2 regions of the Pantoea sp. SGAir0180 genome follow, and region 2 is predicted to be linked to the other one. Evidence: predicted binding sites of a transcription regulator. Region 2 holds the regulator's gene; the other holds the start of a gene.
The links. Region 2 encodes LexA, which represses DNA repair genes until DNA is damaged. Its sites were predicted from a motif close to TNCTGTATGTACATACAGNA; they were not measured.

Region 1 (5,581 bases), 1.1 Mb from region 2:
GATACATCAACCCGTACCAGTGAAGCGAAAGCGGTCCGATTGAGAAAATCACCGGATCAAACTGTGGAAATGCGATGTAGCCGTTATTCATCATTCACCGTTTTTTTTCTGCCCTGAAAGGGGACGTGATGCACATAAATTAAGGCTGTGCATCATAGCACAGCCAGTTTTTTGCGTAGTCGCAGAAATGTAACCTGGGTTAACGCCCGCCGCGGATCAGACCGCCCAGACCACGCTGTTCCATAAACGCCGACATCATCTGGCGTACCTCCGTCGCTGACGAGGCTTTAAGCGCCTGGGTGCTGAGCTTCTGCGTTTCTTCGTAATCCAGATGACGCAGCAGGTATTTAACACGCGAGACGTTTTTCCCGTTCATACTGAGGTGGTGATATCCCATTCCCACCAACAGCGCCACGCAGGTCGGATCGCCCGCCATTTCACCACACAAACACAATTCCAGATTCGCCAAATGGGCTTCAACAGAAATGGCCTGCAGTGCACGCAACATGGCCGGATGGAGGGAATCGTACAGATTCGCCACGCGCGTATTGTTACGATCAACCGCCAGCAAATACTGGGTCAGATCGTTGGTGCCTACCGAGATAAAATCAACACGCGAGGCCAGATGCGGGATCATAAACAGCATCGAGGGCACTTCAATCATGATGCCGATGCGCGGCTTAGGAATCGCATAGCCGAGCATCTCTTCCACTTCTGCCCCGGCACGCTGAATCAGCCGTTTGGCCTCGTCGATCTCATCAATGTGGCTGATCATCGGCAGTAAGATGCTCAGGTTGCCGGAGGCGGCATTCGCACGCAGCATCGCGCGCACCTGCACCAGGAAAATTTCCGGTTGATCGAGCGTCAATCGAATCCCGCGCCAGCCCAGACACGGGTTCTCCTCGCTAATCGGCATGTAAGGCAGTTGTTTATCGGCCCCGATATCCAGCGTACGCAGCGTAACGGGCTTGTCGTGAAAGAGCTGTAACATGCCCTGATACTGTGCCACCTGCTCTTCTTCTGACGGGAATCCACTTTGCAGCATAAACGGGATTTCCGTACGGTAAAGACCGATGCCGTCAACCCAACTGCCCTGCGTTTGCTCATGCTCCGGGCTCAGTCCCGCATTAAGCATCACCTGTATGCGCTGACCGCTTCTCAGTTCTGCCGGTCTGTCTACACCGCCTTCAGCCATCTTGCTGAGGGCATTTTCTTCATTGATTAACCGCTGGTACTCCTGCACGATCACCGGTTCAGGGTCGATCAGCAGTTCACCACGATAGCCATCGACAATCAGCAGGCGCTTATTGAGCTGGCCGGGCTGAATGTCTGCGCCCATCACCGTGGGGATCCCCATGGCGCGGGTCAGGATCGCGGCGTGCGAATTCGCGGCGCCGTCACGCACCACAATACCGGCCAGGCGATCATGCGGGATCTCGGCGAGCGTTGTCGCTGTCAGCTCATCGGCTACCAATACAAAGCGTTCGGGCCAGGCATTGACGCCCACCAGGGAATCATCAAGGTGGAACAGCAACCGCTGTCCAAGCACTCGCAGATCGCCCGCGCGCTCTTTCAGATAGCTATCCGTCAGGCTGGCAAACTGCGCGGCAAACTTTTCAATCACGGTTTTGACTGCCCACTCGGCCACGGATCCGCGTTCGATCTCATCGAAGAGATCTTTTTTCAGGCGGGCATCCGTTAACAGGTGCGAGTAGAGATCGAAGATTGCCGCGCTTTCTTTCTGCGCGCTGGCAGAAAAGCGTTTACTGAAGCGACGAAACTCACTGGCGGCTTCACTCATCGCCAGTGACAAGCGCTCACGTTCGCGCAGTGGATCCAGCGTGGAGGCCGCGGAGACCTGATCGAGCAGGGGTTGAGTTTCATCCACCCAGCCCGGCGCAACCGCCACACCCGGCGCGGCCGCGATGGCGCGAACACGGGCCTGCCGATACTGGCCAAAAAGCTGGCTCAGCTGCGATTGTGACAGCAGGGCCGCTAGCTGGGTGGCGAGCGTAACCAGAAAAGACTCTTCGCTTTCGTCGAACTGGCGATGCTCGCGCTGCTGCACCACCAGCACACCCAGAAGCTGGCGGCGGCTGATGATGGGCACACCAAGGAAAGAGCGATAGCGTTCTTCCTTAACGGAGGGGATGTATTTAAAGCTCGGATGGCTCTGCGCATCAGCCAGGTTGATAGGCTCGGCCAGGCGACCGACCAGGCCCACAATCCCTTCATCAAACGCCAGTTTCACCGTCAGGCCACGTGGTTTTTTCAGACCGCGCGTCGCCATCAGGTAATAACAGCGATGATCGTGATCGGCCAGATAAACGGAACAGACTTCCGTTTCCATCGCCAGACAGATCTCATTAACCAGGATGTCGAGTGCTTCGTTCAGACGGGGCGCACTCGCCACCTTTTCAACAATTTCTCGCAACTGAGTGAGCATAAAGGGCGTGGCCTATCCTCTTTTACGTCGATGGGCAGGATGATTTCGCTGCACCGCACTCTCCTGCATGGACATGACAACGCCTGCAAACTCCTTCATCACCCGACGGTACACATCGCGTTTAAAAGAGACAACCTGACGTACCGGATACCAAAAGCTCACCCAGCGCCAGCCGTCGAATTCCGGCGTGCTACTGTGTTGCACATTAATATCTGCATCACTGCACATCAACTGCAGAAGAAACCACTTTTGTTTCTGACCAATACAAACCGGTTTTGTGTCCCAACGCACCAAACGTTTTGGCAATTTGTAGCGCAACCAGTTACGGGTAGATGCAAGTATTCGGACATCCTTTCTGTGTAACCCTACTTCTTCGAACAATTCGCGATACATCGCCTGTTCTGCGGTTTCACCGGGATTGATGCCTCCCTGAGGAAATTGCCAGGAGTGCTGTCCAAAGCGCCTGGCCCATAACACTTGTCCCTGCCTGTTACAAATTACGATACCAACATTCGGGCGGTAGCCATCATCATCGATCACTGGACTACCTCAAAAGCTAAATTTGAATGGTCTGATTGTTTCACACTCCTTACAGGCGGTAAACCACTGGATTCACGGGCAATGGGGACCGTAATCTCGGGATAACTCACAGAAGAATGCAAAGTTATAAACAAAGTACCGAGAAAACATCGATCTTATTCACGTTTTCTGTGGATAGCTTTGTGTAGAACACGGGAGTTAACTGAATAACCCGTTGGGAGGAATCTGAATACGCTTTACTGTGATTCTGAAATAGCCATTGAAATATAAGACTATTTCTCTGATGAGGTTTGAATAAATTCGTCTGAGTGACATTGTATAATGTCCTGCCGCTGACAATTGGCTAAAGATCCACCACCCGGCTTTTTATCCACAGAGATCGGTTCAAGCTTGCAGCAAACCGGCTAATTTTTGCTAAAAAACAGCAAAGTCAAGGCTGTAAATCGAACCAGTAACCCGTCTGATGCCAGGTTATCCCATCTTTCTGTGGATAACTGGTCATAAGATCCTGTTCATTGTTGATAGCAAGTTGGGATAACCTGACCCGTCGTTAACAGCATGAGGCGGTGCATTCTTAAAAAAGCACTATGTTTCATGTTATTATGCGCGCCCTACCCTGCTCATTCCTGTGGAAAACCTGACAGGCCGCAGGGCGCTTATTTTTTAACCATACCGGGTTACGCATATGATCACTCTTCCAGAGCCACCTGAAAACGAATCGGTACTGTTCGCGCGGGCGCAGGCACTGGCAGGTTTACCTTTACACTGTCTGGCAGAACAGGCCGGCATTCCAACGCCAGCCAATCTGAAGCGCGATAAAGGCTGGGTGGGCATGCTGCTGGAATGGCATTTGGGGGCCAGCGCAGGCAGTAAAGCCGAGCAGGATTTTGCGCATCTGGGCATTGAGTTGAAAACTATCCCTGTCGATCGTGAAGGCAAACCGCTGGAAACCACATTTGTCTGCGTTGCACCGCTGACCGGTAACAGCGGCGTGACGTGGGAAAACAGTCATGTTCGCCATAAGCTGGCTCGCGTACTGTGGATGCCGGTTGAGGGTGAGCGTGATATTCCCCCTGGCGAGCGCCGGGTAGGCGCGCCCTTGCTGTGGAGCCCGACGGCACAAGAAGAAGACATGCTGCGTCAGGACTGGGAAGAACTTATGGATATGATTGTGCTGGGTCAGGTGGAACGTATTACTGCCCGTCATGGTGCCTGGCTGCAAATTCGCCCCAAAGCGGCTAACAGCCGGGCCCTGACCGAAGGGATCGGCGAACAGGGACAGCCCATTATGACGTTACCGCGCGGGTTTTATCTCAAGAAAAGTTTTACCGCCCCGCTGCTTGCCCGCCATTTTCTTCTCTGAATCCCCTTTCCCCAGGCCATGCACTATTTAAATGTGAGTTCGACAGATTAGGTGCGTATAATCTTCGTTTACTTTTCGTTTAGGATACGAGTGCAGGTATGTTCGAGTGGATTTCCGATCCTAACGCCTGGCTGGCGTTGGGCACCCTGACCATTCTGGAAGTGGTTCTGGGCATTGATAACATTATCTTTTTGTCATTAGTGGTGGCAAAACTGCCTAAACATCAGCAGGCCCGCGCACGGCGCATTGGTCTGATGGGCGCGATGCTGATGCGGCTGGGACTGCTGGCCTCGATTGCCTGGGTAGCAAAACTGACCAATCCCCTGTTTACCCTGATGGATCATCCGTTCTCCGCGCGCGATCTTATTCTGCTGTTTGGTGGCTTATTTCTGCTCTGGAAATCCAGCATGGAAATCCATGAAACTATCGAAGGTGAGGAAACCGAACACAAATCCAATGTGCATTCGTTCCTGGGAGCGATAGTGCAGATTATGTTGCTCGACATTATTTTCAGCCTCGACTCGGTTATTACAGCCGTCGGCCTTTCAGACCATCTGTTTATTATGATGGCCGCCGTGGTGATTGCCGTCTTAATGATGATGTTTGCGGCACGCAGTATTGGCGAATTTGTTGACCGTCATCCGTCGGTCAAAATGCTGGCGCTTTCTTTCCTGATTTTGGTGGGTTTCACCCTCATTCTGGAGAGTTTCGGCGTGCATGTACCAAAAGGTTACATTTATTTTGCCATGTTCTTCTCGATGGCCGTTGAGTGCCTTAACCTGATGCGCAGTAAGAAAAAAGTCAGCTAGCGTTGTCAAGGGCGGCGGCCTGCCGCCCACCTATTTTCAGATTGATACGATTAACCCAATCGGTAAAAGGATTTATTACTACACTTTTTTACAGTGGACGCGTTGCGAGGATAAGCACAATGAAAGGGCTGAGTAAGATTATATTGGCGGCCGTTGCCGCAGTGACATTAGGTGGTTGTAGTTCTGATTATGTGATGGCGACAAAAGACGGTCGCATGATTATGACGGAAGGCAAACCGAGCATTGATAAGGAGACCGGACTGGTACAGTACACCGATCAGTCAGGCCATACGGTACAGATTAACAGTGATGAAGTATCAACCATCATTGAGCGTTAAATGCGAAACGAGCAGGCCTGTCGACCTTTCCCTCTCCGGCAGGCTGTTTCTCCTTGTTGTTTCCCTTTCTTAGCCGCTACGCCTC
Region 2 (5,581 bases):
TGGCGCTTGCCTGGGTTTATCCTTTTATGAAGCGCTATACGCATTTGCCGCAGGTAGTCCTTGGCGCCGCATTTGGCTGGGCAATTCCCATGGCCTGGGCCGCGGTTAGTGAGTCCTTACCTCTGGTTTGCTGGCTGGTCTTTCTCGCCAACATTTGCTGGACGGTGGCCTACGATACGCAATATGCCATGGTGGATCGCGAGGACGACCTGAAGATTGGCGTGAAGTCCACAGCCATTCTGTTTGGCCAGTACGACAAATTGATTATCGGCCTGCTGCAACTGGCGACGCTGGGGCTGATGGCGCTGGTAGGGACACGGCTGCATCTGAATGGGGCGTTTTACTGGACGCTGTTACTGGCGGGCGGTTTATTTGTTTATCAGCAAAAACTGATCGCAAAGCGCGCGCGTCAGGCCTGTTTCCAGGCGTTTCTGAATAACAATTATGTAGGGCTGGTGCTGTTTCTCGGCGTGTTAATGAATACTCCGCCGTTCTTAAACCTGTTATAGGGCAGGCACCGAACGTAGCGCCAGTGCGATGCACAGTGTGAGGTTCAGTAAGCAATAAAAAAGGCGACCAGTCAGGTCGCCTTTTTTGTCATGCCAGCACGTTAGCTGTGTGCAACGGCGCTCTCGATGGTCATACGGACATCGCTGGTGACCAGTTCTGCCAGAATGTGCCAGGTCGCCAGCGTCTGCGCCACATCCGCATCGCCACTGTCGCTGATATAGCCTTCATCGCGCAGGGTCAGTACCAGTGTAGAGAACACCGCTTTATCGAAAAACTCAGGCGCATTGATGCCATGCAGTACGCTCAGGCGCTGGGCCAGCGTGCGGCTCTCTTTTTCCAGCGTGCCGCGGTTGATGGTGGGCTTGGCGCTGAGAATCGAGAAGGTGATGGCGTAACGTTGCAGCGTTTCACGTACACCGGCAGCCAGCAACTGCAGCGTACGGTAACGTGCCGTGTTGAACGACAGCAGACCTGCCTCAACGGTAATCAGTCCCTGGCGCGCCAGCTCCTGGCATAAGTCAGCCAGCAGCTGCGGCAGCTGGTCGTTGCCCCAGCGCAGGAACAGCTCGCTCTTCAGCATGGGGTAAATCAGGCTGACCTGGCGCAGCAGTTCGGCTTCGCTCAGGTTACGGTGCTGCTGGATGATGGTCGCAATCAGAGAGGGCATCACCAACATATGGTGGATGTTATTCCGGTAATAGGTCATCAGCACCGCCTGCTCGCGCGGCAGAATAATGATGTCGCCAATGCTGTCCTTCTCACTCTCAAACTTGTTCATACTCAGCGCGTGATCCAGCAACGCTTCCGCAGACATGTCAGGCAAAGTGGCATCCGGCGAGTAGGGCACATTACGTAATAACTGGGTATAGCATTCCAGCTGCTCAATCAGCTGTTCACGGGTCAGTGAACGCTGGCGTGAAGCGAGCAGTGCCGTTACGCACAGGTTCATGGCGTTCGCGGCCCCGGCTTCATTAATACGTACCATGATGGTGGCGGCGATATCATTGGCCGTTGGCGTTAACCAGCCCGGACGTTGCGCTTCAATGGGATCGATAGACTCACGCCATTCCGGTACGCGCTTGTTCAGATAGTTGATCAGCGGCAACGGCTCACCAAAGTTCACATAACCCTGGCCCAGGTTGCGCAGCTTACGCAGGCCGCGCACCATCTGCATAAAGCCTTCTTTCTCTTTTGCCGCACCGCGTAGCTCTTTAGCGTAAGTACCCACTTCCATTACATGTTCATAACCGATGTAAATGGGCACTAACGTAATAGGTCGCGTGCCGCCGCGCAGCATGGCCTGCAGCGTCATAGAGAGGGTGCCGGTTTTCGGATCCAGCAGTCGGCCGGTACGTGAGCGTCCACCTTCCACGAAATACTCGACGGAATAGCCGCGGGTAAAGAGCTCGCCAAGGTATTCACGGAACACGGTTGAATAGAGCTTGTTGCCTTTAAAGGTACGACGAATAAAGAAGGCACCCAGACGACGGAAAATCGGCCCGGCAGGCCAGAAGTTCAGGTTAATCCCTGCGGCAATATGCGGCGGAACCAGGCCCTGGTGATACAGCACATAAGACAGTAGCAGGTAGTCCATATGGCTGCGGTGGCAAGGCACATAAACAATTTCATGGCCGTCCTGCGCCAGCTGACGTACCCGCTCACCGCCGTTAACGTTGATCCCCTGATAGAGTCGGCTCCAGAGCCAACCCATCACGCGGTCGGTGATACGAATCGCTTCGTAGGAAAAGTTGGCCGCAATTTCTTCCATCATTTCAATGGCGTTTTGCTGCGCTTTCTCATGGGAGATTTTCTTGCTACGCGCCTCGTCTTCCACGGCTTTTTCAATCGCTTTCGACTGCAACAGGCGATTGAATAAATCCTGGCGAGCCGGCAGACGCGGTCCCACCGCGGCCAGGCGCTGACGGGCAAAGTGGATGCGCGCTACGCGAGCCAGCTTCTGCGCAATCGACTTGTCGGTACCGTGTTCGGTCGCCATACGACGCAGGGAGACCGTGGGCGAAAAACGCACAAAACTGTCGCGGCCATGCCAGAGAACGGCAAAGAATTTTTGAATGCCGTTAAGGAGCCGCAAATGAGGCGGATGATCGTCGCCCTGGACTTCCCGACCCGGCGCACGGCCAAACATGACTGAAACCGGTAACATCTGAACATCAAGTTCAGGGTTGCTGCGGTGCAGATCAAGATACTCGTGGAAGATTTTGACCGATTCAAGGCTGGGCACGAAATAGGGGAACACACGCGGACCGTCATTAATAAAGACATGACGCGGCAACAGGGCGCCGTCTATCTCCAGCGGAATAAGCGGATCAGGCAGATCGTGCCGGATGCACTGCGCGCGTAAAGTCAGGAGATCGGCCTTTGAATCATAAGGCAGGACATACATAATAGGCCGGGTAGGATCCAGCCCATGTTCGGAGACGGGATCAGCCGGAATGGCCTTACTCTTTACCAGAAATGAAAGGGGTAAGTTCAGCAATTTATAAAAAATTTTACGCCAACCTGACATAGACAACATGAAGCCTCTTGTTAGCAAAGCGGCGCAAGCATATCAGAACGCGCAGCAAAAATCTGTGACAGCGACAATTGTGCGCTGCCCGGTATTGACGTCAATCCTTTGAAAAGAGTTCCTTTATCATGACAAATAATGTCACCGGCATTACCCGGATTGTGAAAGCGGCTGGCTACTCATGGCAAGGTCTTCGCGCCGCCTGGCAGCATGAAGCTGCCTTCCGCCAGGAAGCCGTAATTTCACTGGCGGCAATTATCCTGGCCTGCTGGCTGGATGTCGATACTATTTCGCGCATCCTGATGATTGGCGCGGTCATGCTGGTGATGATTGTTGAAGTTCTGAACAGCGCCATCGAAGCAGTGGTGGACCGCACAGGGCAGGAACGACATCCTCTTGCCGGCCGTGCCAAAGATATGGGATCGGCCGCTGTTTTGCTGGCAATAGTACTGGCCCTGTTCGTTTGGGGAACGCTACTTTGGTCGCATTTGCGATAAGCATTCCATCTCCCGTCAAATTACTGATTTTGGCCTGACTTTTGGTTTCCATTTCACCAATACCTGTATATACTCACAGCGACTGTATAAACAACCAGGGGGCGGGATGAAAGCATTAACCAGCAGGCAGCAACAGGTCTACGACTTGATTCGCGACCACATTAATCAAACGGGCATGCCGCCTACGCGTGCAGAAATTGCTGCGCAACTGGGCTTCCGCTCACCTAACGCGGCAGAAGAGCATCTGAAAGCGCTGTCGCGTAAAGGCGTGATTGAAATCGTCTCTGGTGCGTCCCGCGGTATCCGTTTGTTAATGGAAGAAGAACCTTCAGATGGCCTGCCACTCATTGGGCGCGTTGCGGCGGGTGAGCCGTTGCTGGCCCAGGAACATATCGAAACCCACTACAAAGTGGATCCAGACATGTTCAAGCCCTCTGCCGATTTCCTGCTGCGCGTTAGCGGCATGTCAATGAAAGACATTGGCATCATGGATGGTGATTTGCTGGCCGTGCATAAAACGCAGGAAGTGCGTAATGGTCAGGTGGTGGTAGCGCGCATTGATGACGAAGTCACCGTGAAGCGCTGGAAAAAGCAGGGATCAGTGGTGCATCTGTTACCTGAAAATACGGATTTTGAGCCTATCATTGTCGATACGCGTGCGCAGTCGCTGACGGTTGAAGGTCTGGCGGTTGGCATCGTACGTAACGGTGAGTGGTTATAACTCTTCTTAAGGTTGGCTCTTTACGTCAACCTTGACGTTACCCAGTCTGCCCCTGTTTTGCCGCTGTGGGTTCATCTGCAACACCAGCGGCGCATTGCACGGACGTTACATGCGCTTCCTGACAGCTACTGATAAAAAACTGTGGCGGCTGGCGCTGCCCATGATCCTGTCAAATATCACCGTTCCTCTGCTCGGTTTAGTCGATACAGCCGTTATTGGCCATCTCGACAGCCCGGTTTATCTGGGCGGCGTTGCGGTCGGGACGACCGTTACCAGTTTTATCTTCATGCTGCTGCTTTTTCTGCGTATGAGCACGACAGGCCTGACGGCTCAGGCGTTTGGCGCGGGCGACAAAACGGCGCTGGCGCGCGCATTGGCACAGCCCCTGATCATTGCCTTACTGGCCGGCAGCCTGTTTATTGCCCTGCGTCATCCTGTCACGGCATTAGCAACCCGCTTTATCGGCGGAGAGGCCGCTGTGCTTGAGCAGGCTGCGCTGTTTATCCATATTCGCTGGCTCAGTGCGCCCGCCATGCTGGCTAACCTGGTGATTCTGGGCTGGCTGCTGGGCGTACAGTATGCCAGAGCGCCGGTCATCCTGCTGGTGGTGGGCAACGTTATCAATATTCTGCTGGACCTCTGGCTGGTGCTGGTGCTGCACTGGGGCGTCGCCGGGGCTGCAGCCGCGACGGCTATCGCGGAGTATGCGACGTTGCTGGTTGGGGCACTTATGGTCTGGCGCGTGCTGGCGCTGCGCGGCATCACGCTGCACAGTCTGGTCCATAGCTGGCGTGGCGATATCCACCGCCTGCTTCGCCTGAATCGCGACATCCTGCTGCGTACCTTACTGTTACAGCTTTGCTTTGCCTCTCTGACCGTGCTGGGAACGCATATCGGACCTGATGTGGTGGCGGTAAATGCCATCCTGCTGATGTTCATGACGTTTACCGCCTATGCGCTGGATGGCTTTGCTTACGCCGTCGAAGCTTTTGCTGGTGAGACACACGGCGCAAAAGACGGCAGCCGGTTGCAACTGGTATGGATTGCTGCCTGCCGTCAGGCACTGTCAGTCGCGCTGTTTTTCTCCGTGGTCTATGCTGTTTGTGGCTATCAGATCGTGGCTCTCCTGACATCGATTCCCGCACTTCAACAGGCGGCTGACCGCTTTCTGCCGTGGCAGGTTGTCATGCCGCTGGTTGGCGTCTGGTGCTATCTGCTGGATGGCATGTTTATTGGTGCGACGCGCGGAAGAGAAATGCGCAACAGTATGGCGATTGCCGCACTGGGCTATTTCCTGACGCTGTTAACCGTGCCTTTTATCGGTAA

Region 1: a site for LexA is predicted at 3,421-3,440, ahead of mutH (DNA mismatch repair endonuclease MutH). Genes of this name have one in related genera too.

The regions. Positions count from the first base shown of each region.
Region 1 is NZ_CP028071.1:255,401-260,981, reverse strand. Features, by position in the region: gene lgt (prolipoprotein diacylglyceryl transferase) at 1-91, opposite strand, end outside; gene ptsP (phosphoenolpyruvate--protein phosphotransferase) at 200-2,446, opposite strand; gene rppH (RNA pyrophosphohydrolase) at 2,459-2,986, opposite strand; gene mutH (DNA mismatch repair endonuclease MutH) at 3,672-4,349, shown strand; gene C1N58_RS01285 (TerC family protein) at 4,448-5,158, shown strand; gene C1N58_RS01280 (YgdI/YgdR family lipoprotein) at 5,278-5,496, shown strand.
Region 2 is NZ_CP028071.1:3,500,574-3,506,154, reverse strand. Features, by position in the region: gene ubiA (4-hydroxybenzoate octaprenyltransferase) at 1-509, shown strand, start outside; gene plsB (glycerol-3-phosphate 1-O-acyltransferase PlsB) at 611-3,037, opposite strand; gene C1N58_RS16470 (diacylglycerol kinase) at 3,166-3,534, shown strand; gene lexA (transcriptional repressor LexA) at 3,641-4,255, shown strand; gene dinF (MATE family efflux transporter DinF) at 4,365-5,581, shown strand, end outside.